Regions from separate parts of the Phyllobacterium sp. 22552 genome, predicted to be linked through region 1. Evidence: riboswitches for the same ligand, from Rfam matches in the RefSeq annotation. Region 1 holds a riboswitch; each other region holds the start of a gene.

Region 1 (4,992 bases):
CGCTCCAGACTGCTCCCGTCCAAAGTCCCGCCTTGCAAAAGGTGGCATCATCGCCCTCATAGCCCCGGCGATCGACTGGAACACCATTCTTGTCCGCTAAAAGGACGCAACATCCCGCACCACCCACCGCCGAATAAAGCCGGTCGAGTGCGATTTCTGCGGTTTCTATGAGAGATCCCAGCTCTTCACGCGCTTCACGCAATTCCTGATCGGTCAGCATGTTTGGCGGCGTGCCCTCATCAGGCTTCAAGCCGTAGAGACGCATTGAACGCCCCCACGATGCAACAACCGCTGACTGCGCAGCAGCGTCACCTGTCACGGCAGATTGGATATGCTCGGCATGTAAGCCGTCATCCTGCGTTCCCATGGTCCTCCTCCGAAGTCCATGTACAGGGTGACGCCTGTTCTCGCCTACGTCAAGTCACCTATTGATGGCGGCAACCGGGGCTGCTCTACCGCCGCGATTTAAGGGCGTAGGTCCAAAACGCCCCCGGTTATAATCGCAGCTATTCTCCAATCTCGTCATATGACCTTTTCAGCAAATATGTATCCATGATCCAGCCCTTTTGCGCGCGCGCAACATTTCGCAACCGCTCAATATCGTCAACGACATCGCGCAGCTTGCCGGACATGAGAATCTCGTCTTCCGTTCCTATGTAAGCACCCCAATAAATATCGACATCTTCATCAATTGCCTTGAACGCGCCCTCGCCATCGAGCATCACAATCACGCTTTCCGAATTGTTCGGAAAACCTTCGGCAAGCTTGCGCCCTGTGGTTATCGTAATGGACTCGCCGATTCGATTGAGCACAACCTTATGCTTTGCCGTGAGCGCCTGAATGCTGCTAATGCCGGGAATGACATCATAGTCCAGTTCGAAATTGCCCTTTGCGTTAAGTCTGTCGAGAATGCGGATCGTGCTGTCATAAAGCGATGGATCACCCCATACGAGGAAAGCACCACACTCATCATCGCCAAGCTCCTCCATAAGCAGGTGCGCATAGGTCGCTTCCATTTTGTCGTGCCAATCCGTGACACTTGTTCGATAGGTCGAGGACGGTTTCTCGCGCAGCGGCGTTTCAAAATCCACCATGCGGTAGTCTGGGGCGGTGATGAACCGCTCGCAAATTTCCCGACGGATCCGGGACAGCTGCTCTTTCTCAGCTCCCTTATCGGGAATGAAAAACACATCGACCTGATTGAGCGCATTGACTGCCTGTATGGTCACGTAGTCTGGGTTGCCCGCGCCAATTCCGATGATGAGCAATTTGCGTTTCACTGGGGCACACGCGAGGCCGACGATAGTTCCGGCCTTTGACTCTCTTCGATCAAAGCACAGAACAGTTCGTGGAGGCGTTTTGCCCCCGCATGTTTTCCGGCAAAGGCCTCAAGCTTTATAATCTCCTGACTTGCAGCTGCAACGATATTGGTGCCGCGAGGCCGGGAAAGCAGCCAGGCAAAAAACACGTCTTCCGGCACAGTTGCCGCGTTGACCGATTGTGGGTTGTTATATTGATTTGTACTGGCGCCGAGTATCATGCTTAACCCCGATTGTTGGGAACAAGGGTCAAGCGCGAAGATTGCAGATAGTCAGCCTGCGGCAAACCATTGCAAGCGACACACCGGGACACCCCGCCCGTGGACGTTCATCATGTTTCGGCAGGTCTCCTGGCTCACAGGTCAGTATTACTGTCTGGCCTTCCCGGGAAATCCCAGTGACCTTTTGCCTGAACGAATTCAAGCGACAGCAACTCGCTGTTTACAGTTGCGGGGGCAGCGCCGGCATTGGTGAATATCACTTCACCGGCTTCCCTCTTAGCTCCCGGCTTTGCAGCACGGGAGAACCGGAACACTCTTATAAGAACCCAGCCCACCTATTGAGGTCAACAGGGCAGGCGTAAATTTATCGGGGGGAAACCGGTAAACGGCTGAATGCGGCGCATCACCAATAGAAAATGGCGCAGGCTGGTGCCCGCGCCATTCCAAACTATTCAAACAAGATCAAGCGGCGAGAACTTCTTCCGCATCTTCCGGCACTTCAGAAATTGTCCGCAGGATTTGCGACGCGATCTGGTAGGGGTCGCCCTGCGAATTCGGACGGCGATCTTCAAGATAACCGCGATAGCCATTGTTTACAAAGCTGTGCGGAACGCGGATTGATGCACCGCGATCAGCAATGCCGTAGCTGAACTGGTGGATCGACTGGGTTTCATGCTTGCCGGTAAGGCGCATATGATTGTCCGGTCCATATACGGCGATATGGGCAGCGCAATTCTGCTCAAATGCCGCCATGACCTTTTCGAAGTAATCCTTGCCGCCGACTTCACGCATATAGGTGGTGGAGAAGTTGGCATGCATGCCCGAACCATTCCAATCAGTATCGCCGAGCGGCTTGCAATGATATTCGATATCGATGCCGTATTTTTCAGTCAGGCGCTGCAGGAGATAGCGTGCAATCCAGACCTCATCGGCAGCCTTCTTGGAACCTTTTCCGAAAATCTGGAATTCCCACTGGCCTTTTGCCACTTCAGCATTGATGCCTTCATGGTTGATGCCGGCATTCAGGCAGATATCGAGATGCTCTTCGACGATCTTGCGGGCGATATCGCCAACATTGCTGTAGCCAACGCCTGTATAATATGGGCCCTGCGGCGCAGGAAAACCTGTCTCAGGGAAGCCGAGCGGGCGGCCGTTCTTGTAGAAGAAATATTCTTGTTCGAAGCCGAACCATGCGCCGTCATCATCAAGAACAGTTGCGCGGGTGTTGGAAGGATGCGGTGTCTTGCCATCGGGCATCATGACTTCGCACATGACGAGAACGCCATTCTTGCGTTCACTGTCCGGATAAAGAGAAACAGGCTTCAATACGCAATCCGAGCTTTTGCCCTCTGCCTGCATTGTCGAGCTTCCATCGAAGCCCCAAAGCGGCAATTGTTCCAGCGTCGGAAATACGTCGAATTCCTTGATCAGCGTCTTACCGCGAAGATTTGGCGAAGGGACATAACCGTCGAGCCAGATATATTCGAGTTTATATTTTGCCATTCCGTTTCTCTCATATTTTATTGTGCAGACCGGTTGCGAGGCCTGCATCGTGGAGCGCAGTTCGCAGATAGAATTGACAATGCAAACAGCGTGCCAATTCGCTCAGCCGGATCGCAAAAATTTGAAAAACATATTAGCCGGATATTTTTAGCGGTGCTTTTTGCAGTTTGAAGCTGCCATTGCTATGCTGACGGCTCAGAAAAACCGCTTTTACCAATCGCCACGTTGATACATTTTTAGGCAGGTGCGGAATTTCTAGGCATGATAAGGCGCAAATTCTGTCGCGAGCTTGGAACCAATAACTCACTTCCGGATTAACGATCTGGAATGAACGAAATGGAGAGTATTATGGAAAGTGCCGGAATCGGGTGGATCGCAGCAATCATCATTGGTGGCGTTGCGGGCTGGCTTGCAGAGATGTTCATGAAGAGCAACATGGGCGTCATCATGAACATCATACTCGGGATCGTGGGCGCGATAATCGCCAACGCAATCCTTTCCATGGTCGGCGTCGTCCTTACAGGCTGGCTGGGCTATTTGATTGCTGGCTTTATTGGCGCCTGTATTCTTATCGCTGTTGCCCGCATGTTCAAACGAACAGCCTGATTTGATTAATGAGAAACGGCAGCGAGTATAGCCTCGCTGCGAATTTCCTCGGTCAATTGAAGCCGTATCCGGGCAAACTCGGGTGCGGCTTTAACCGTGTAATGGCGCGGATGTCCCAGCGGTACCGGCGTGATCGACTTGATACGGCCCGGCCGCGCTGACATCGTAACCACGCGTGACGCCAGAAAAATCGCTTCTTCAATATCGTGCGTGACAAAGATAACTGTCTTTTGTTCCCGCTCCCAAATACTGAGCAGCAGTTCCTGCATCAAGCCTCGCGTCTGGTTATCCAGCGCTCCGAAAGGCTCATCCAGAAGTAGTATTTTCGGATCATTCGCCAAGGCGCGGGCAATTGCCGTGCGCTGCTGCATGCCACCGGACAATTGCTTTGGCCAATGGTTTTCAAATCCTTTAAGTCCCACCTTGTCGATGTAAGAGGCGACAATTTCAGCTTTTTCCTTTGCGCCGACGCCGCGTTCTGTCAGGCCGAAACCAATATTCTGTTCGATCGTCAGCCATGGAAACAGCGTATAGGACTGGAACACGACACCGCGATCTGCGCCTGGACCTTTCACCTCTTTGCCATCAAGCGTGACCGTGCCCGTGGTCGGCCGGTCAAGCCCCGCAACAATACGTAACAGCGTGGATTTTCCGCAGCCGGATGGTCCGAGGATGGACACGAAATCATTGTGCGGAACAGTCAAATCCGTCGGTTGCAGCGCCTGCACAGGCTGCCCGCCGCGAACACCCGGAAAGACACGGCTCACGCCTTTAATGATGAGCGTGCTCATGCGAGCCTCCATGCAAAAAGGCGGCGATTGACCGACTTGAACAGGAAATCTGAAATCAAACCGATAATGCCGATAACAATAATGCCGAAAATAATCTGACCTGTAGCGAGCAGCGCCTGACTGTTGATGATCATATACCCGATACCGGAGGATGCGCCGATCATTTCAGCCACGATGACATAGGTCCACGCCCAGCCCAGAACCAGCCGCAATGTCTCAGCCACGTCCGGGGCATTGGCAGGAATAAGCACGCGCTTGACCACACCCCGGTCATTGGCGCCGAGTGTATAGGCCGCTTCCACCAGGTCTCGCCTTGTATTGGCAACGGCAACGGCAACCATGAGAATGATTTGAAAAACGGCACCGATGAAAATCACCAGCAGCTTTTGCAATTCGCCGATACCCGCCCACAAAATGAGAAGCGGAATAAATGCCGATGCAGGGAGATAACGCGCGAAGGATACAAATGGCTCAAGGAGGGCTTCGATCGGTTTGTAAGCTCCCATCGCAATGCCAAGCGGCACGGCGATAATGGCAGCGATGATGAAGCCG
Region 2 (4,992 bases), on a different contig from region 1:
TCCGGGCTCTCGGGATGCTTTTCGGGATATGCAGAAACCGAAATATCGAAGTCAGCGAAAGCTTTCAATCCAGCGACAAGTTCGGCACCGTTTTCATACCCACCCGGTGTCGGTTTGTAATGAGCACCTACGCCGCTTGCCGGATCGCCGCGCAAGGCGACAAAGCGATTGACACCCATGGCGGCAAATTCGCGGATTACCGTGTCCACCTCTTCCTTCGTGGCATCAACACAGGTCAAATGTGCCGCTGCATTCACATCGGTTTCGGTTAAGATGCGCTTGATCGTGCGGGCTGTGCGTTCACGAGTGGAGCCACCTGCCCCATATGTCACAGAGACAAATTCGGGATTAAGCGGAGCCAGACGCGTTACAGTCTCCCAGAGACGCTCTTCCATCACCTCGGTCTTTGGCGGGAAGAACTCGAATGAAACCTTGATATTGCTACCAAGATCGGCACGGCGGGATTGGCGGAAAAAACTCATTAGACACTCTCCGTAACGCGGGAGGTTGAAACAGGATCGGCAATTAGCAAGCGTGGGTCGCGTGCCAGCCACAATTTAACAGTCAGTTTGTCTTTATCTTTTGGTTGTAATTCCATGCTCTGTTCCAGCGTCAGTCCGGCTTCCGTCAGCCAGTCTTTAATCTGTCCGTCATGAAAACCGAGGCGCAAATGGGCATGTCTGTCGCGTAGAAATTCAAGTTCGTGTGGAGCAAAATCGACGATCAACATTCGGCCGGAAGGACGCAAGGCACGCGCAGCTTCACGAATGGCCTCGGCCGGATTATCAAGGAAGTGCAAGACCTGATGGATTGTCACCAGATCGAAAGACTCTCTGTCTACCGGCAAGGAATAGACGTCACCTTGACGGACTTGCGCGTTGGCAATGCCGGACTTCTCAAGATTTGACCGGGCAATCGTCAACATGTCGCGATTGATATCGATACCGACACCGCGCAAGTAGAGCGGAGCAAAGAGCTCAAGCAGGCGCCCGGTACCCGTACCGACGTCGAGCATCGCTTGAAACGGTCTTGCACCTATGATCTTGGTAAGGGCCTCTTCCACAGCGCCGTCTGGAACATGCAACGAGCGGATAGCATCCCAGCTTGAAGCATTCGCGCTAAAATAGGCAGCCGCACGTTCACGGCGCTGAAGCTTCACAGAGGAAAGACGTTCAAGGTCACGCTCCAGCAGGGGATCAGAACAATCCAGGCGATCTAGCAGGGAACGGGCAATATCTCCCACAATCAATGATTCCGCCAAACGGAAATAGGCCCAGGAGCCTTCCTGATAGCGGTTGATAAGACTTGCTTCAAAGAGCAATTTCAGATGTCGTGACACTCGCGGCTGAGATTGTCCTAAAATGGATGTGAGGTCGGAAACGGTTAGATCACCACGCGACAACAAAGCAAGAATGCGTAGCCGACTAGGCTCAGCTGCCGCTTTCAACGTATCAACCATCAGGTCGAGATTAAGATTGTGCCGGTCCATAACCAATCCTCAAAAGACATAAAGATATGTTTATGTCATGAGGCGACGATTGGCAAGAGGTTTTTGCCATTGACGACAATTTCTGCCGCGTCTGAAATAGGCGCCAGAATCAAATTAGAAAGACATCAATGAGTGCAGGAACGAACCGTCAGCGTTCAATCAACAAAGCGCTGACCTTGCTTTTACCCGCCGTTCCCTACTCCGATTCGGAACCAATACGCGCGGCCGCAGGTGCGCCCCATATGAAGACCTTGCCGCCGCCGATTGCCGTATGGTTGGCCGCTATTGCCCATGTGCGGCATCAACATACAGACTATGATGCGCTGCGCGACGAAGGCTATGACAAAGAGTCCGCTCGTTTCTTCGTGCTTGATGCGATTAATCGCAAACTGACGGAATGGCGGGCGACACGTCTTCTGGATCCGGATGAGGAAGATCTGAGCTGAGCTGGCCCCAGCCTTCTTCAAAAATAAGGTCCTGTAATTGGATTCTTTTGCGCCAGCCCTTTTTTTCCAGCTCCGGTGCATCAAAAAGCTCGTCGACATAGCCCAGGCATAGATAGGCAACAATCTCAACGTGATCCGGAATACCTAATATTTGGCGCATGTCATTGTCGTGATAGATGCTCACCCAGCCAACGCCAATACCTTCAGCACGGGCAGCAAGCCACAAATTTTGGACTGCACAAACGGTGCTATAGACATCCATCTGGCGGTTGTGGGTGCGACCGAGCACGACCGTTCCACCGCGTGTCCGGTCGCAGGTGATGCATAAATTGACCGGCGCTTTAAGGATGCCTTCCAATTTGAGAGAGGCATACAGCGCCCGGCGTTCATCTTGAAACAGGGCCTTGGCTTCCTCGTTGGCTTTGGCGAAAGCGCGGTGCACTTGCCTCTTGCGGGCCATATCGCGAATTGTGATGAAGTTCCAAGGCTGCATGAAGCCTACAGATGGAGCATGGTGCGCCGCATCGAGCAATCGCATCAAAACATCATAGGCGATCGGTTTTGACAAAAACTGATCGCGGACGTCTCGCCGGGTATAAATCGCCTTATAAACGGCCGCACGCTCATCGTCAGTAAAATCACCCGCTGGAACCGGACTATCAAAAGCTTCGTGCATTGTTTGCTCCTAACAACGCTTGAGGCCCTCGCCGCCGTCCGCGCAGCTTGGGCTATGGGGTCCGGCCGGTCTTCTGACTTGGGTTCAGCTGAACCGTGCGCCTTCCTGTGGCCTCTCGGCCACCGTGGCATAATGCACGGTCATTCCCCTTACAGCGCTGGGCACGTGCCGGATTTTCACCGGCTTCCCGATTCTCCGCAATCGTCTAAATTGCTGGCACCGGACCTGTTTTCTATTCGCCATGAAAAGGCACTTGGCGCAAGCCTTAGACCCTGTAAATCCACTGTTCGGGAATACGAATATCAACTTTTTCACCGGCGCGTATGATCCCGGGCTTTTCAACCCAAGCGACGATACCCCGCGAGCGCTTGGACACGCGTACAAAATCCAATGCAGTGGTGGTTTCGTCAGGAGTACCCGCATGCGAAGCAATAGAACGACCAGCAATCTTGCAGGGCGCATTCTGTCCATCGACTTTCAACGTCACGCCACCTTCAAAAAACATCAGCGATCTGGGTGGTAGCATCGAAAGGGATGGAATACCGGAAATCACCATGTTTCCACCGATCCATTCAGCTTTCAGCTGAGGCAAGCCCATGCCTCCTGCGATCTCGTCAAGCTCGTCGGCACTTAGAATGGAAAGGTGGCGTTCGTTGCGCATCTCGGTGCCACGCGGATACCAAGGCTCACGTCCGCCAGAGCGACGCGTCTGACCCGCGTGAAAGTCACCGACAATACCGTCAAAAGTCAGTTCCAGTGAATCTGTTGGAGAAGTGACAAAATCCCTGTCGAGTGCCTCAAATAGCCCGATCACACGACCACTGACCTTACGCGAAGGGACTATTTCGTCACGATTACCGAACAGGTCAGTCATCATTTGCTCCAAAGAGTTCCCTGCTTTAGAAAAGCGGCAAATTATCTGGCGATTACACCAGCAAAGACAACGGGGAACCTTGCGGTTCCCCATCTATATTTAGCGTGTCAGAGGCTTGTAGCTTGGACGCTTTGGATTGACGCTATCGGGACCGAGACGACGAATCTTGTCGTTTTCATAATCTTCGAAATTGCCTTCAAACCATTCGACATGGCTATCGCCTTCGAAAGCCAGGATATGCGTCGCGAGACGGTCAAGGAACATGCGATCATGGCTGATGATCACAGCGCAACCTGCATATTTTTCCAAGGCATCTTCAAGTGCTGCCAAGGTTTCCGTGTCTAGATCGTTTGTCGGTTCGTCGAGGAGCAAAACATTGCCACCGGACTGAAGCATCTTGGCCAGATGCACGCGGTTACGCTGACCACCAGAAAGATTTCCAACTTTCTGCTGCTGGTCGGTACCCTTGAAGTTGAATGCTGAAACATAAGCGCGGGAGTTCATCTCATGCTTGCCAAGCTTGATGATGTCAGTTCCGCCGGAAATTTCTTCCCAGACATTCTTGTCGGCTTTCAGGTGATCGCGACTCTGATCGACATATCCGAGGTTAACAGTCTCGCCGACGCGAATAGTGCCGGAATCCGGCTTTTCCTGACCGGTGATCATCTTGAACAGAGTGGTTTTACCCGCACCGTTCGGACCAATAATGCCAACAATACCGCCGGGTGGCAGTTTGAAAGTCAGGTTTTCGATCAGCACACGATCACCGAAAGACTTGGTGAGATTTTCGGCTTCGATAACCACCTGACCCAGCCGTTCACCCGCCGGTATCAGAATCTGGGCATCGCCGGGGCGCTGGTCGTTAGCGGCATCAACGAGCGCATCATAGGCCTTGATACGCGCCTTCGATTTTGCCTGACGTGCTTTCGGGCTGGCGGAAATCCACTCGCGTTCGCGCTCGAGAGCTTTCTGACGGGAGTCATCTTCACGGCCTTCCTGCAGCATGCGCTTGGACTTGGCACCAAGATAGGCAGAGTAATTGCCTTCATAAGCAATGCCGCGCCCACGGTCGAGTTCGAGAATCCAGCCGGTCACATTGTCAAGGAAGTAGCGATCATGCGTAATCAGAAGCACGGAGCCCTTATATTCGCGCAGATGTTTTTCAAGCCAGGCGGTCGTTTCAGCGTCCAAATGGTTGGTCGGTTCGTCGAGCAGAAGAAGATCAGGCTGTGACAGGAGCAAGCGGCACAAAGCAACACGGCGGCGCTCACCACCGGAAAGATTGGTTACTTCGCTGTCGCCGGGTGGGCAACGAAGTGCTTCCATCGCCATCTCAACTTGCGATTCAAGGTCCCAGAGGTTTTGAGAATCGATGACATCCTGTAACTTGGCGCCTTCATCGGCGGTCTCGTCGGAGTAATTCATCATCAATTCATTGTAGCGATCGAGAATGGCCTTCTTGTCGGCAACGCCATCCATGACATTGCCCATAACGTCCTTGGCTGGA
Region 3 (4,992 bases), on a different contig from region 1:
GAACATCCCGTTCCTTGAGCAGCGCATCGACTTTGTTGCCAAGCGCATCGAGCGCGTCCCACGATTCATCGGAAAATGGCTTGGTAATGCGTGGATGCTCCGAGACGCGCGTTACCCGCATGTCAAAACCGAATTCGACATTGGCCGGTTCAGCCATGCCTGAAATCGGTGCAGCGTTGCGATAATGAGGTGTTGCGGCCAGCGGGACATGACTTTCGCCAGTCAGCAACCCCGATGTCGGATCAAGGCCAATCCAACCGGCACCCGGCAAGTAGACCTCGCACCAGGCATGTAGATCAGTAAAATCCGTCGTTGTCCCGGCAGGCCCATCGAGCGCCACCAGATCGGGCTTTAACTGGATGAGGTAGCCGGAAACAAAACGCGCCGCCAGGCCGAGATGACGCAAGGTCTGGACGAGAAGCCAGCTGGTATCACGGCACGAACCTGTACGGACATTCAACGTGGTTTCCGGCTCTTGGACACCGGTTTCCATGCGGATAACATAACCAATCTCGCGCTGGATGCGTGCATTAAGGTCCACGACGAAATTGACTGTATTGGTGCTTGAGCGATCAATCGTTGCCAGAAAATCCGACAGAAGCGGCCCAATCGGCTCCGGCTTCATATATATGGAAAGATCGTCGCGTATATCTTCAGGGTAAGCGAAGGGCCAGATTTCTCCGGCAGGTTCGACGAAGAAATCAAACGGATTATAGACGGTCATATCGGCAATGAGATCGACTTCGATCTTGAGCTCCGTGACGGGCTCAGGAAAGACAAAACGGGCCAGAAAATTACCGTAAGGGTCCTGCTGCAAATTGACGAAATGGTTGGACGGACTGACCTTCAACGAGTGACTCAGCACTTTGGTTCTCGAGTGCGGAGCTGGTTGAAGGCGGATGATCTGCGGCCCGAGCATGATGGGGCGATCATATTTATAGTGAGTCAGATGATAGACTGCTGCGTGAATTGCCATGTCGCCCCAAAATTCAATAAAACATCGATGTCGCCAAAGGCTACATGCGAAGCCTAGCCTACTCCATCGGCTTGTTCACGCTTAAAAAACTTATTCTGCCATTTATTTTAGCACGTACTGAATCTGCACCTTAAACGGGCTGGCAAAATGGACGACACAACCAAATCCAAGAGAGGGGGTAATATAATTTGCATTAGGCTTGCTGCGTGGTTCGACGGGGCTCACCATGAGGGAGGTTATTATTTGCAGGAAGTTACTTCCTGCAAGGTTATCGACCAATGTGCAATCAAACCACATTCCTCATGGTGAGCCCCGTCGAACCACGCAGAAACTCAATGCCAACAAAGGGTAGCTGCTGATTATCACCCTGGAATTGAAAAAGACCCGGACGAGCTGGACACTCACTATCCGGATCTCCATTCATTAAACCAGAAAACGGGAGGTGGGCGAAAGCCTCCCTCTCACTCCTGAGGGAAACATAGCATTCTTCTATTTTTTCCAAGTGCTATCTCTTTTACCCCATTTCATTTTCACTTCGGTTCAACTACTAATCATCGTGATGGTTTCTCCGGCTAGACAATGCTGGAGATGAAAAGGGAACACGGTGAGGCGTACCCAAAAGGGACCGAAACCGTGGCTGCCCCCGCAACTGTAAGCGGTGAGCGACGCCTGATGATGCCACTGATCGCAAGATCGGGAAGGTAAGGCTTTGCCAAGACCCGTGAGCCAGGAGACCTGCCATCATAATTGAAATTCGAACCGGACGGGGTGTGCCGGGAGCGATGCGATGACCTCTGTCCGCATTAGCGGCACCCGAATGCTTTGAATAGCTTCCGGTTCATCGTCTGCGTTCTCTGTCCTCCCCTTGAAAGTTGGCAGGTATGAACGTTTCGCGCATCGTCACTTCGACCCAGCATCATATTATCTACCCTCTCAAACAATCGGCATTGACGATTGTTATAACATTACGCTATCTCCTACCCATGTCGAAGTCCTCAGAATATTTCCACGGCATGGGAGCGCGCCCGTGAGCCATATACAGCTTGATGCAACAGCCGTGAGCTATAAAACCGGAACCCATACTTTGGTTGATGCTGCGTCGGTCGGCATAAGATGTGGCGCAAGGCTCGCTATTATCGGGCCGAATGGCGCTGGAAAATCCACCTTGCTGCGCATGCTGGCCGGGCTGCTGCCACCGACGTCCGGCGGAATAAGCTTCAACGGCAAAATTATCGGTACAATGTCGCCGCTTGAGCGGGCCCGGCAATTTGCCTTTGTCGGCCAGGCCGATGCCCCCGATCAACAGCTTCTTGTCGAGGATTATGTATCTCTTGGCCGCATTCCCCATCTGGGCGTCTTCACACGCACGGTCGACCGGGAAATCGTCGAAGATTCCATGGAGCGCGCGCGGATCAGCCATTTCCGCCGTCGTGCATTGGGTTCATTGTCAGGCGGCGAACGGCAGCGCATGCAATTGGCGCGCGCCCTCGCCCAGCAACCGGCCATCCTGTTTCTTGATGAACCGACCAATCACCTCGATCCAAAGGCGCGCAGCGAACTGCTCCTGCTCGTTGCCGGACTTAATGTCACGACCATTGCCGTTCTGCATGATTTGCCGCTTGTTGCGCCCTTTGCAACCCATGTAGCAGTCATGCACAGCGCTCAGCTTGTAGCGTCAGGCACGCCCGACGAAACGCTGACCCCGCGCATCGTCAGCGATGTATTTGACCTTGATGTGCTGCGCCTCAGGCACCCATCTCGCCAGCGCGACCTTATGGTGTTTGAAGCACCCGAACCGATCCATGACGCCCATTCTCATTCACGGAGCATTTGATGAAAAAATCCCTTTTTGCCCTCGCATTTACTCTTCTGTCTGCGCCTGCCTTTGCTTTCCCTGTAACCGTCGATAGTTGCGGCAAACCTTTGACCTTCGACGCCGCTCCCAAGCGCGTTGTCGTCAATGATATTAACATGAGCGAAATGGCTTTCGCGCTTGGCCTGCAATCTTCAATGGTTGGCGTGACCGGAATCACCGGCTGGTACAAGCTCGATGATGCCTTCATCAAGCAGCAGGGTTCCATTCCGGAACTTGCACCAAAAAATCCGACACTCGAGAATATTATCGCCGTGCAGCCTGATTTCTTCTTTGCTGGATGGAATTACGGCATGCGCATCGGCGGCGAAGTTACCCCCGATACACTTGCGCCCTATGGAATCAAAACCCTCGAACTGACCGAGAGCTGCGTCCATCTCGATAAAAACCGCCCTGCCGCTTCCATGGAGCTTCTCTATGGCGACATCGAAAAGCTGGGCAAAATTTTCGACAAGGAAGCAGAAGCTGAAAAACTGATTTCCGGCTGGAAGACCCAATTGGCACAGATCAAAAAGAAGGTCGGCACCAACAGCGGTACCCGCGTGTTCCTTTATGATTCCGGTGAAGACAAACCATTCACCGCTGGAAAGTTCGCCATCCCTTCAGCGATGATCAGCGAAGCTGGCGGCGTCAACATCATGGATGACCTGGAATCCAGCTGGGCCACCACCTCTTGGGAAACTGTTGCATCGCGCAATCCGCAGTTTCTCGTACTGCTCGATTATCAGGATGATGTTGGATATAAGAAGCTTCTCGATTTCCTGAAGAGCCATCCGGCCATGAAGGAAACCGATGCAGTAAAGAATGAGCGCTTTGTCCCCCTTCGTTATGCGGAACTTACGCCGGGTCCTGCGAATATCGAAGCCATCGAAAAGATTGCCAAGGCAATGCATCCGGAAGCATTCTGAGTGCATTTTCCGGCGGGAACAAAACTGACTTTAGCGGTAAGCACGGTGCTGGTCATCGTGCTTGGGCTCCTTTCCATTGCCTATGGCTCAACATTTATCGCGCTTGGCGACGTGTTGAATGCCTTGGCGCATTTTGCAGGGCTCAGTGATTTGGCCACGACTGTGCCCATAGAAAGAATTATTGTCGACCTGCGTTTGCCCCGCGCCATCCTCGGCCTGTGCGTCGGTGCTGGCCTTGGCATCATTGGCGCAATGTTGCAGACCGTTACCCGCAACGATCTCGCTGACCCCTTCCTGTTTGGTCTTTCCTCGGGGGCTGCTGCTGGCGCGGTATCGGTTATAAGTCTTTTCGGCGATCGCTTCGGCGTATGGACCCTGCCCATTGCTGCGTTCAGCGGTGGCATGCTCGCAGCTATTATCGTTCTGCTGCTGGTGCGCCGCGTACAAGGTCAGGGTCCCGAGCGCATGATCCTTGCTGGCCTTGCCGTATCCTTCATCTTCACGGCGCTTGCCAATTATATGGTGTTTTCCGGCGATCAACGTGCCGCCCATTCGGTATTGTTCTGGACGCTTGGAGGACTGGGAATTGCGCGTTGGGATAATCTGCCGCTGGCATTGATTGGCCTCGCCTCAATCCTGATCTTCGCGCTTTATAACCACCGCAATCTTGATGCGTTTTTGGCGGGCGAAAACACCGCGGAAAGCCTCGGCGTCAGGGTCAATCGAACCCGGAATATCGTGTTTATTGTTTGTGCCTTTTCAACCGCGATCTTTGTTTCAGTATCGGGCGTTATCGGCTTTGTCGGGTTGATGATTCCCCATATTGCGCGGCGCTTTTCCGGCCAGCTCCATGCCGGACTGATTGTAACTTGCGCGCTTTTCGGAAGCATACTGCTCCTTTCAAGCGACCTCGTCGCAAGACTGCTGCTCGCGCCGCAGGAATTGCCGATTGGCGTCGTCACCAGCTCCATCGGTGCGTTCTTCGTCGTCACCTTGCTGCTGCGCAAAGGATGAGATGATAATTTACTGCAGACCAAAGCCAAATGGCATTTGTTAAGGCATATGCCTGTGCGAGAGGCACTATTCTCGTGACAAACAACCTAAAGGATTTCAGCCGGGTTCCAGGTCTTAAAGCTGAAAACTGGCTATAGTCTGCCCCGAGCGACGAATCCGGGATTGGCAAAATCAGCATCATCCGCCTGATTGCGGCGACCATAGCTCAGCAACTTGCCATC
Region 4 (4,992 bases), on a different contig from region 1:
GCGCGCTGAAAGGCCCTGATCAGAATTGCGCCATTGATCGACACTTGAGCCTGAGAAGATGACTTGCAGCACCATAGCATCGTCATGCTCAAGCACGGTGGGCTTACGCGACGCGCCGGGCACCGAAACCGCAAATCCAGTTGCATTCAGGACCACTGCTGGCGCGGCTTCATTAAAAATACCTGTCAGTGTTGCAACTGAGATTGGATCTTTCAGGCTGGAAACGAAAACCGGCAAGGGGTTAAGGCCCTTTGCCTTCAGCGCACTAACCAGTGCTTCCACGGGTTGCATTTGTCCGCTTTGCACCAGTGCCCTGTAAAAGCAGATAGCAACAATTGGAGCATCCGCCACCCAGTGTTTGCGCAATTCGGTTAGCGATGGAGCCGAGCTCCCCGGCCACCAAAGGCCCGCCTTTAACAATGGTGCAGCCTCTTGCGGCTTGTCTCCGCCATTGATCATTGCCGCGCAATAATCAAGAAAGCGATGCGCATTCTGCGCTCCACCTTCCAGCAAGTAATGCCAAAGAGCGTCGCGATCCTGACGCGTAACCGTCGAAAACCGGTCCAGACCCGGGTCGGGCTTGTCATCACCCGGCAGAACCGCCAAATGAACCTTATGATTTACAGCGCAGGCGTGGAGCGCTTCCAACCCGTAAGGCCAATAGCTTTCGCCGCCGATAATCCTGACAACGATAAGTTTGGAATATTGGGCTGTCCGCTCGATATAGGCATCGACGGACATGGGATGCGCAAGCGCCATCATATTTGCCAAGCGTAACGACAAGCCATTGCCAGCTTGCCGTTGGGCCATACCAAGGCTCGCAAGTTCTGTATCGGCAGCAGAAAGAAACAGCACATCTCCCGGCGTCTGGCCGAGATCAATTGCCTCGGTGCCTTCAGCAATCGTTCCTTTTTGGGCCAGCAGAAGATGCATTCAATTTCCGATCAGGCTGCAGCAGCATTAACAGCTGATGTAATGGCTGCTGAATCAATATCGTGCAGGCCAATAACAACGAGTCTTGTCTGGCGTTCTTCGCCCGGATTCCAGCTACGATCAAAATAATGCTCGATGCGTGATCCGACGGCTTGAATGACCAGGCGCATAGGCTTGCCGGGTACATCAACGAAACCTTTGAGCCGCAGGACATCATGATCGACGATCACATGCTTCAACTTCTCAACAAATGATTTGGGCTCTGCAACCGGCCCAAGCCCAACGACAAAGCTTTCAAATTCATCGTGATCATGCTCTTCTCCTGCCTCATGTTCCATCTCGTGATGGGACTTGCGGTTCGCAATATCCTCTTCGGTGCCAATACCAAGTCCAAGTAGGAGTTGATTGCTAAGCTTGCCAAAGCTAGCCGAAACCATGTTAAGTGAACGCGATGAGCGGCTCTGCACGTCACTCTTGACCCCGGCAAGTTGAGCTTCGTCAATAAGATCGGTCTTGTTCAGAACAATAAGATCGGCGGCGCGAATTTGATCCTCGAACAGCTCTTCCAGCGGGCTATCGTGATCAAGTGACTCGTCCTGCTCGCGCTGAGCGTCAACCTTATCGTGATCATCTGCAAAACGGCCCTCCGACACGGCGGCAGCATCAATAACGGTAACAACGCCATCAACGGTTACCTGTGTCTTGATTTCGGGCCAGTTAAAAGCTGCAACCAGCGGCTGTGGAAGAGCAAGACCGGACGTTTCAATGACAATATGATCAAAGCGATCAGGTCGATCCAGAAGCTTGGTCATGGTGGGAATGAAATCATCAGCCACGGTGCAGCAAATGCAGCCATTGTTAAGTTCGATCATATCTTCGTCGCGGCACGCTTCGATACCGCAGCCTTTGAGCAAATTCCCGTCAACGCCAAGATCACCAAATTCGTTGATGATCAGCGCGATGCGCTTGCCATTGGCATTTTCGAGCAGATTTCGGATCATGGTAGTCTTGCCCGAACCGAGAAAGCCAGTGATGACCGTTGCCGGAATCTTGTGACCCTGCATTTTGTTATCCCTTCATTTTGAGCGGCAGCCCTGCTGCCACGAAATAGACTTTTGCCGCAGCGGCAGCCACGGCTTGATGCAATCGGCCTGCGTGATCACGAAATTCACGTGCCATGCGATTTTCCGGTACTATTCCAAGACCAACCTCATTGGAAACCAGAACAATGGCACCCGCGAGATGGCTCAGTGTGTTTATCAGACGTGCAATTTCGGCGTCGATATCACGTTCGGCCATCATTAAATTGGTCAGCCACAGTGTAAGGCAATCGACCAGGATTGCCTTTTCGACACCAGCAAGACTTTCCAGTTTTCCAGCCAGATCAATTGGTTCTTCAACTGTAATCCATCGGGATCCGCGCCGCGCTCTATGATGCCCAATTCGCTCGGACATTTCATCATCCCACGCTCTGCCGGTGGCAAGATAAATAGCATCCCACCCGGATGATTCGATCAGACCTTCGGCAAAGGACGATTTGCCGGAACGCGCGCCTCCAAGAATAAAGGTAATTTCGCGTTCCAGCGGTTGCATTACTGCTCAAGCTCCGATGAAGCATAATTCTGAATTGCCCAGCCCAGTGCAGTACCAAGTACAACCCAGAAGAAGAGATTGGTTGCCAGTGCTGAGACGGCAAACTCTGAGGCAAGTGTCGGAGGCACCGCTGATGTCAGATCTTCTGCTTCCGGTGCACCATAAATATGGGGAGCGACAATCAATACAACACCAAGAAGCTTAGCCCAAGTCTGCTCACGCAGTACGATCAGATAGACGCCGCCCGCCGTCAGAATGACAGTTATCAGCCACCAGGTCTGCCGCATGGCCAGATCCGCTGCAGGCATAGCAGGCAATTCAGGGGCAAGGCTGAACGCCGGTGCAAAATTGAAGATGAAAAACCCTGCAAGCCCCCAATAGATTCCGTTCTGAAGGGTAATGCGACGACCGAGGAAAAGCGCCGCAGCACCAGTGATCAACGCAAAGCCTGCTCCAGCCACCAGATTGATCAACAACGTATTACCGAGACGACCAAATGGCAGTTCGGGACCCGCCTCTTCCGCATGTTCGTGCGGAGTAACCGCCGCAGATTCGCTCGCAGAGGCAGGCGTATCGTGAGAATGACCGCCGCCGCCCGCACTTTCATATTCTTCCGCATGCAATATCAGCGGTACATTTTTTACATACATGGCCGGTGTTAGAATTATTCCGGCAAACAGACCGGCTATGATTGTAGCCAGCAAATATTTGACCAACATGGAGTCCACTCCCCAATTCCAAAAGCGAGACGCCGGGCACCTGCAAAGGTCCCGGACCAAACAACCATCATTATTTCAATGCTTAAGGGTCGATAGCTGAATCAACATTTCAGCTATCAAAGACTCAATGGCAAGGAAATCCATATGAATGGCGGGTGTCGTGTGCTGTGTCATGCAGCGTTTCAGAATGTGAAAGACCGACGCCATAAATAATAAACACGCCGAGAAGCAATGACACAACAGCCGTCGTCAGACGCGATGCGAGTGGGAGAGAAATCGTATTAGAAGTACGAACAGTAGCCATAACAACCTCCGTGCAGGGCCAGAAGGGAAAATCCCCCTCGGTTTTGGGCACTATTACCCTGTGATTGGCAGGTCTCCTGGCTCGCGGGTCGCAAGATAAATGCCGCCTTCCCGGTTTCCCAGTGACTGCCGTCCGCTTTCGCGTTCAGCATGGCATATATCCTAACCGCTCTACAGTCGCGGGGTCGGCTGCGGTGGGATCGCCCTAATGGGTACGACCGTCGCATTCCCTTTTGATCCCTGGCCTTTGGCCAATGCGGGAACCAATCATCTGCTGAACGTTATTCACCAAGCGCTCTAAAAGTCAAACGAATCTGCGACACCTTGATCGCTGCCGACGCCGTCAGACACGTTTAAGCGCAAACAATGCCTCGATATCCAGAACTGACTCCAATTGCGCTGCAATGGAGTCGAGCGCCGCATCTACACCAGCGTGATAATCGAGAACGCCAGCAGATATTCCCATGGACTTTAAAAGTGCTGCCCGGAATGCGTCCGCGTTGAAAAGCCCGTGCATATAGGTACCGAATACTTTGCCGTCAGCGGATATTGCACCATCCGCTATGCCATCAATATTCACGGCTGGCCGGATGCAATCGGGGCCAGTCGTTCGACCAAGGTGAATCTCATAGCCCTTCAACGGTATGTCAAACTGCAATGAACGGGCTTGGACATTGCGCACGGTCTTCTCCGGCTCCATAACTGTATCGATATCGAGATAACCAAGACCTCTAATTTCCCTGATATTTCCTTCAATCCCTTGGGGATCAGATACTGTTTTACCCAGCATCTGGAAGCCGCCACAAATGCCGATAATATGACCACCTCTGCGTCTGTGCTGATCAAGATCGTGGTCCCAGCCATTTTCACGGAACCGTTGAAGGTCACCAATGGTGGATTTGGAGCCCGGAATAATGACCAAACCTGCATCTGCAGGGATTCGCTCGCCACTTTTGATCATGACGACCTCGACTTGCGGTTCAGCTATTAGCGGATCGAAATCATCAAAATTGGCAATGCGATCAAGCACTGGAACGGCAATTTTCAACGCCCGCCCATCACCTTTGACCAGCCGTTCCAATACAACCGAGTCTTCCGCCGGAAGACGGGAGGCATCTTTCAACCAAGGGACAACCCCGAAGGACGGCCAGCCCGTAAATTGTGTGATAGATTTCAAACCGTCATCGAAAAGCGAAATGTCGCCACGAAACTTGTTGATCAGATAACCGGAAATCATATCCCGATCTTCAGGCGAAAGAATTGCGTGCGTGCCGACAATCGACGCTATCACCCCGCCTCGATCAATATCGCCAACCAGAACCACAGGCACATTGGCTTTGACGGCAAAGCCCATATTGGCGATGTCCCCTGATCGCAGATTGATTTCTGCGGGCGATCCAGCTCCTTCAACGATGACTATGTCCGCATCGGCACGAACGATATC

Evidence for each region. Region 1 has a riboswitch for cobalamin ahead of ACTJI9_RS20110 (hypothetical protein). Riboswitches for the same ligand answer to the same signal wherever they lie in the genome.
Region 2: linked by a shared signal. The riboswitch ahead of bluB (5,6-dimethylbenzimidazole synthase) and the one ahead of ACTJI9_RS20110 (hypothetical protein) in region 1 are both predicted to bind cobalamin.
Region 3: linked by a shared signal. The riboswitch ahead of ACTJI9_RS06670 (ABC transporter ATP-binding protein) and the one ahead of ACTJI9_RS20110 (hypothetical protein) in region 1 are both predicted to bind cobalamin.
Region 4: linked by a shared signal. The riboswitch ahead of ACTJI9_RS02835 (CbtB domain-containing protein) and the one ahead of ACTJI9_RS20110 (hypothetical protein) in region 1 are both predicted to bind cobalamin.

Annotation. Positions count from the first base shown of each region.
Region 1 is NZ_JBQENG010000009.1:107,583-112,574, forward strand. It holds gene ACTJI9_RS20100 (sigma-54-dependent Fis family transcriptional regulator) at 1-367, opposite strand, end outside; gene cobF (precorrin-6A synthase (deacetylating)) at 507-1,280, opposite strand; gene ACTJI9_RS20110 (hypothetical protein) at 1,277-1,540, opposite strand; cobalamin riboswitch at 1,643-1,865, opposite strand; gene ACTJI9_RS20115 (glutamine synthetase beta-grasp domain-containing protein) at 2,003-3,043, opposite strand; gene ACTJI9_RS20120 (GlsB/YeaQ/YmgE family stress response membrane protein) at 3,392-3,649, shown strand; gene ACTJI9_RS20125 (ABC transporter ATP-binding protein) at 3,655-4,440, opposite strand; gene ACTJI9_RS20130 (ABC transporter permease) at 4,437-4,992, opposite strand, start outside.
Region 2 is NZ_JBQENG010000001.1:389,176-394,167, reverse strand. It holds gene metF (methylenetetrahydrofolate reductase [NAD(P)H]) at 1-482, opposite strand, end outside; gene ACTJI9_RS01990 (ArsR/SmtB family transcription factor) at 482-1,489, opposite strand; gene ACTJI9_RS01985 (DUF2293 domain-containing protein) at 1,618-1,935, shown strand; gene bluB (5,6-dimethylbenzimidazole synthase) at 1,868-2,611, opposite strand; cobalamin riboswitch at 2,658-2,850, opposite strand; gene ACTJI9_RS01975 (MOSC domain-containing protein) at 2,877-3,485, opposite strand; gene ettA (energy-dependent translational throttle protein EttA) at 3,585-4,992, opposite strand, start outside.
Region 3 is NZ_JBQENG010000002.1:508,517-513,508, forward strand. It holds gene ACTJI9_RS06665 (DUF2126 domain-containing protein) at 1-976, opposite strand, end outside; cobalamin riboswitch at 1,520-1,733, shown strand; gene ACTJI9_RS06670 (ABC transporter ATP-binding protein) at 2,004-2,810, shown strand; gene ACTJI9_RS06675 (ABC transporter substrate-binding protein) at 2,810-3,757, shown strand; gene ACTJI9_RS06680 (FecCD family ABC transporter permease) at 3,758-4,771, shown strand; gene cysQ (3'(2'),5'-bisphosphate nucleotidase CysQ) at 4,903-4,992, opposite strand, start outside.
Region 4 is NZ_JBQENG010000001.1:568,143-573,134, reverse strand. It holds gene cobN (cobaltochelatase subunit CobN) at 1-933, opposite strand, end outside; gene cobW (cobalamin biosynthesis protein CobW) at 945-1,997, opposite strand; gene cobU (bifunctional adenosylcobinamide kinase/adenosylcobinamide-phosphate guanylyltransferase) at 2,002-2,526, opposite strand; gene ACTJI9_RS02840 (CbtA family protein) at 2,526-3,245, opposite strand; gene ACTJI9_RS02835 (CbtB domain-containing protein) at 3,370-3,549, opposite strand; cobalamin riboswitch at 3,599-3,831, opposite strand; gene ACTJI9_RS02830 (cobyric acid synthase) at 3,892-4,992, opposite strand, start outside.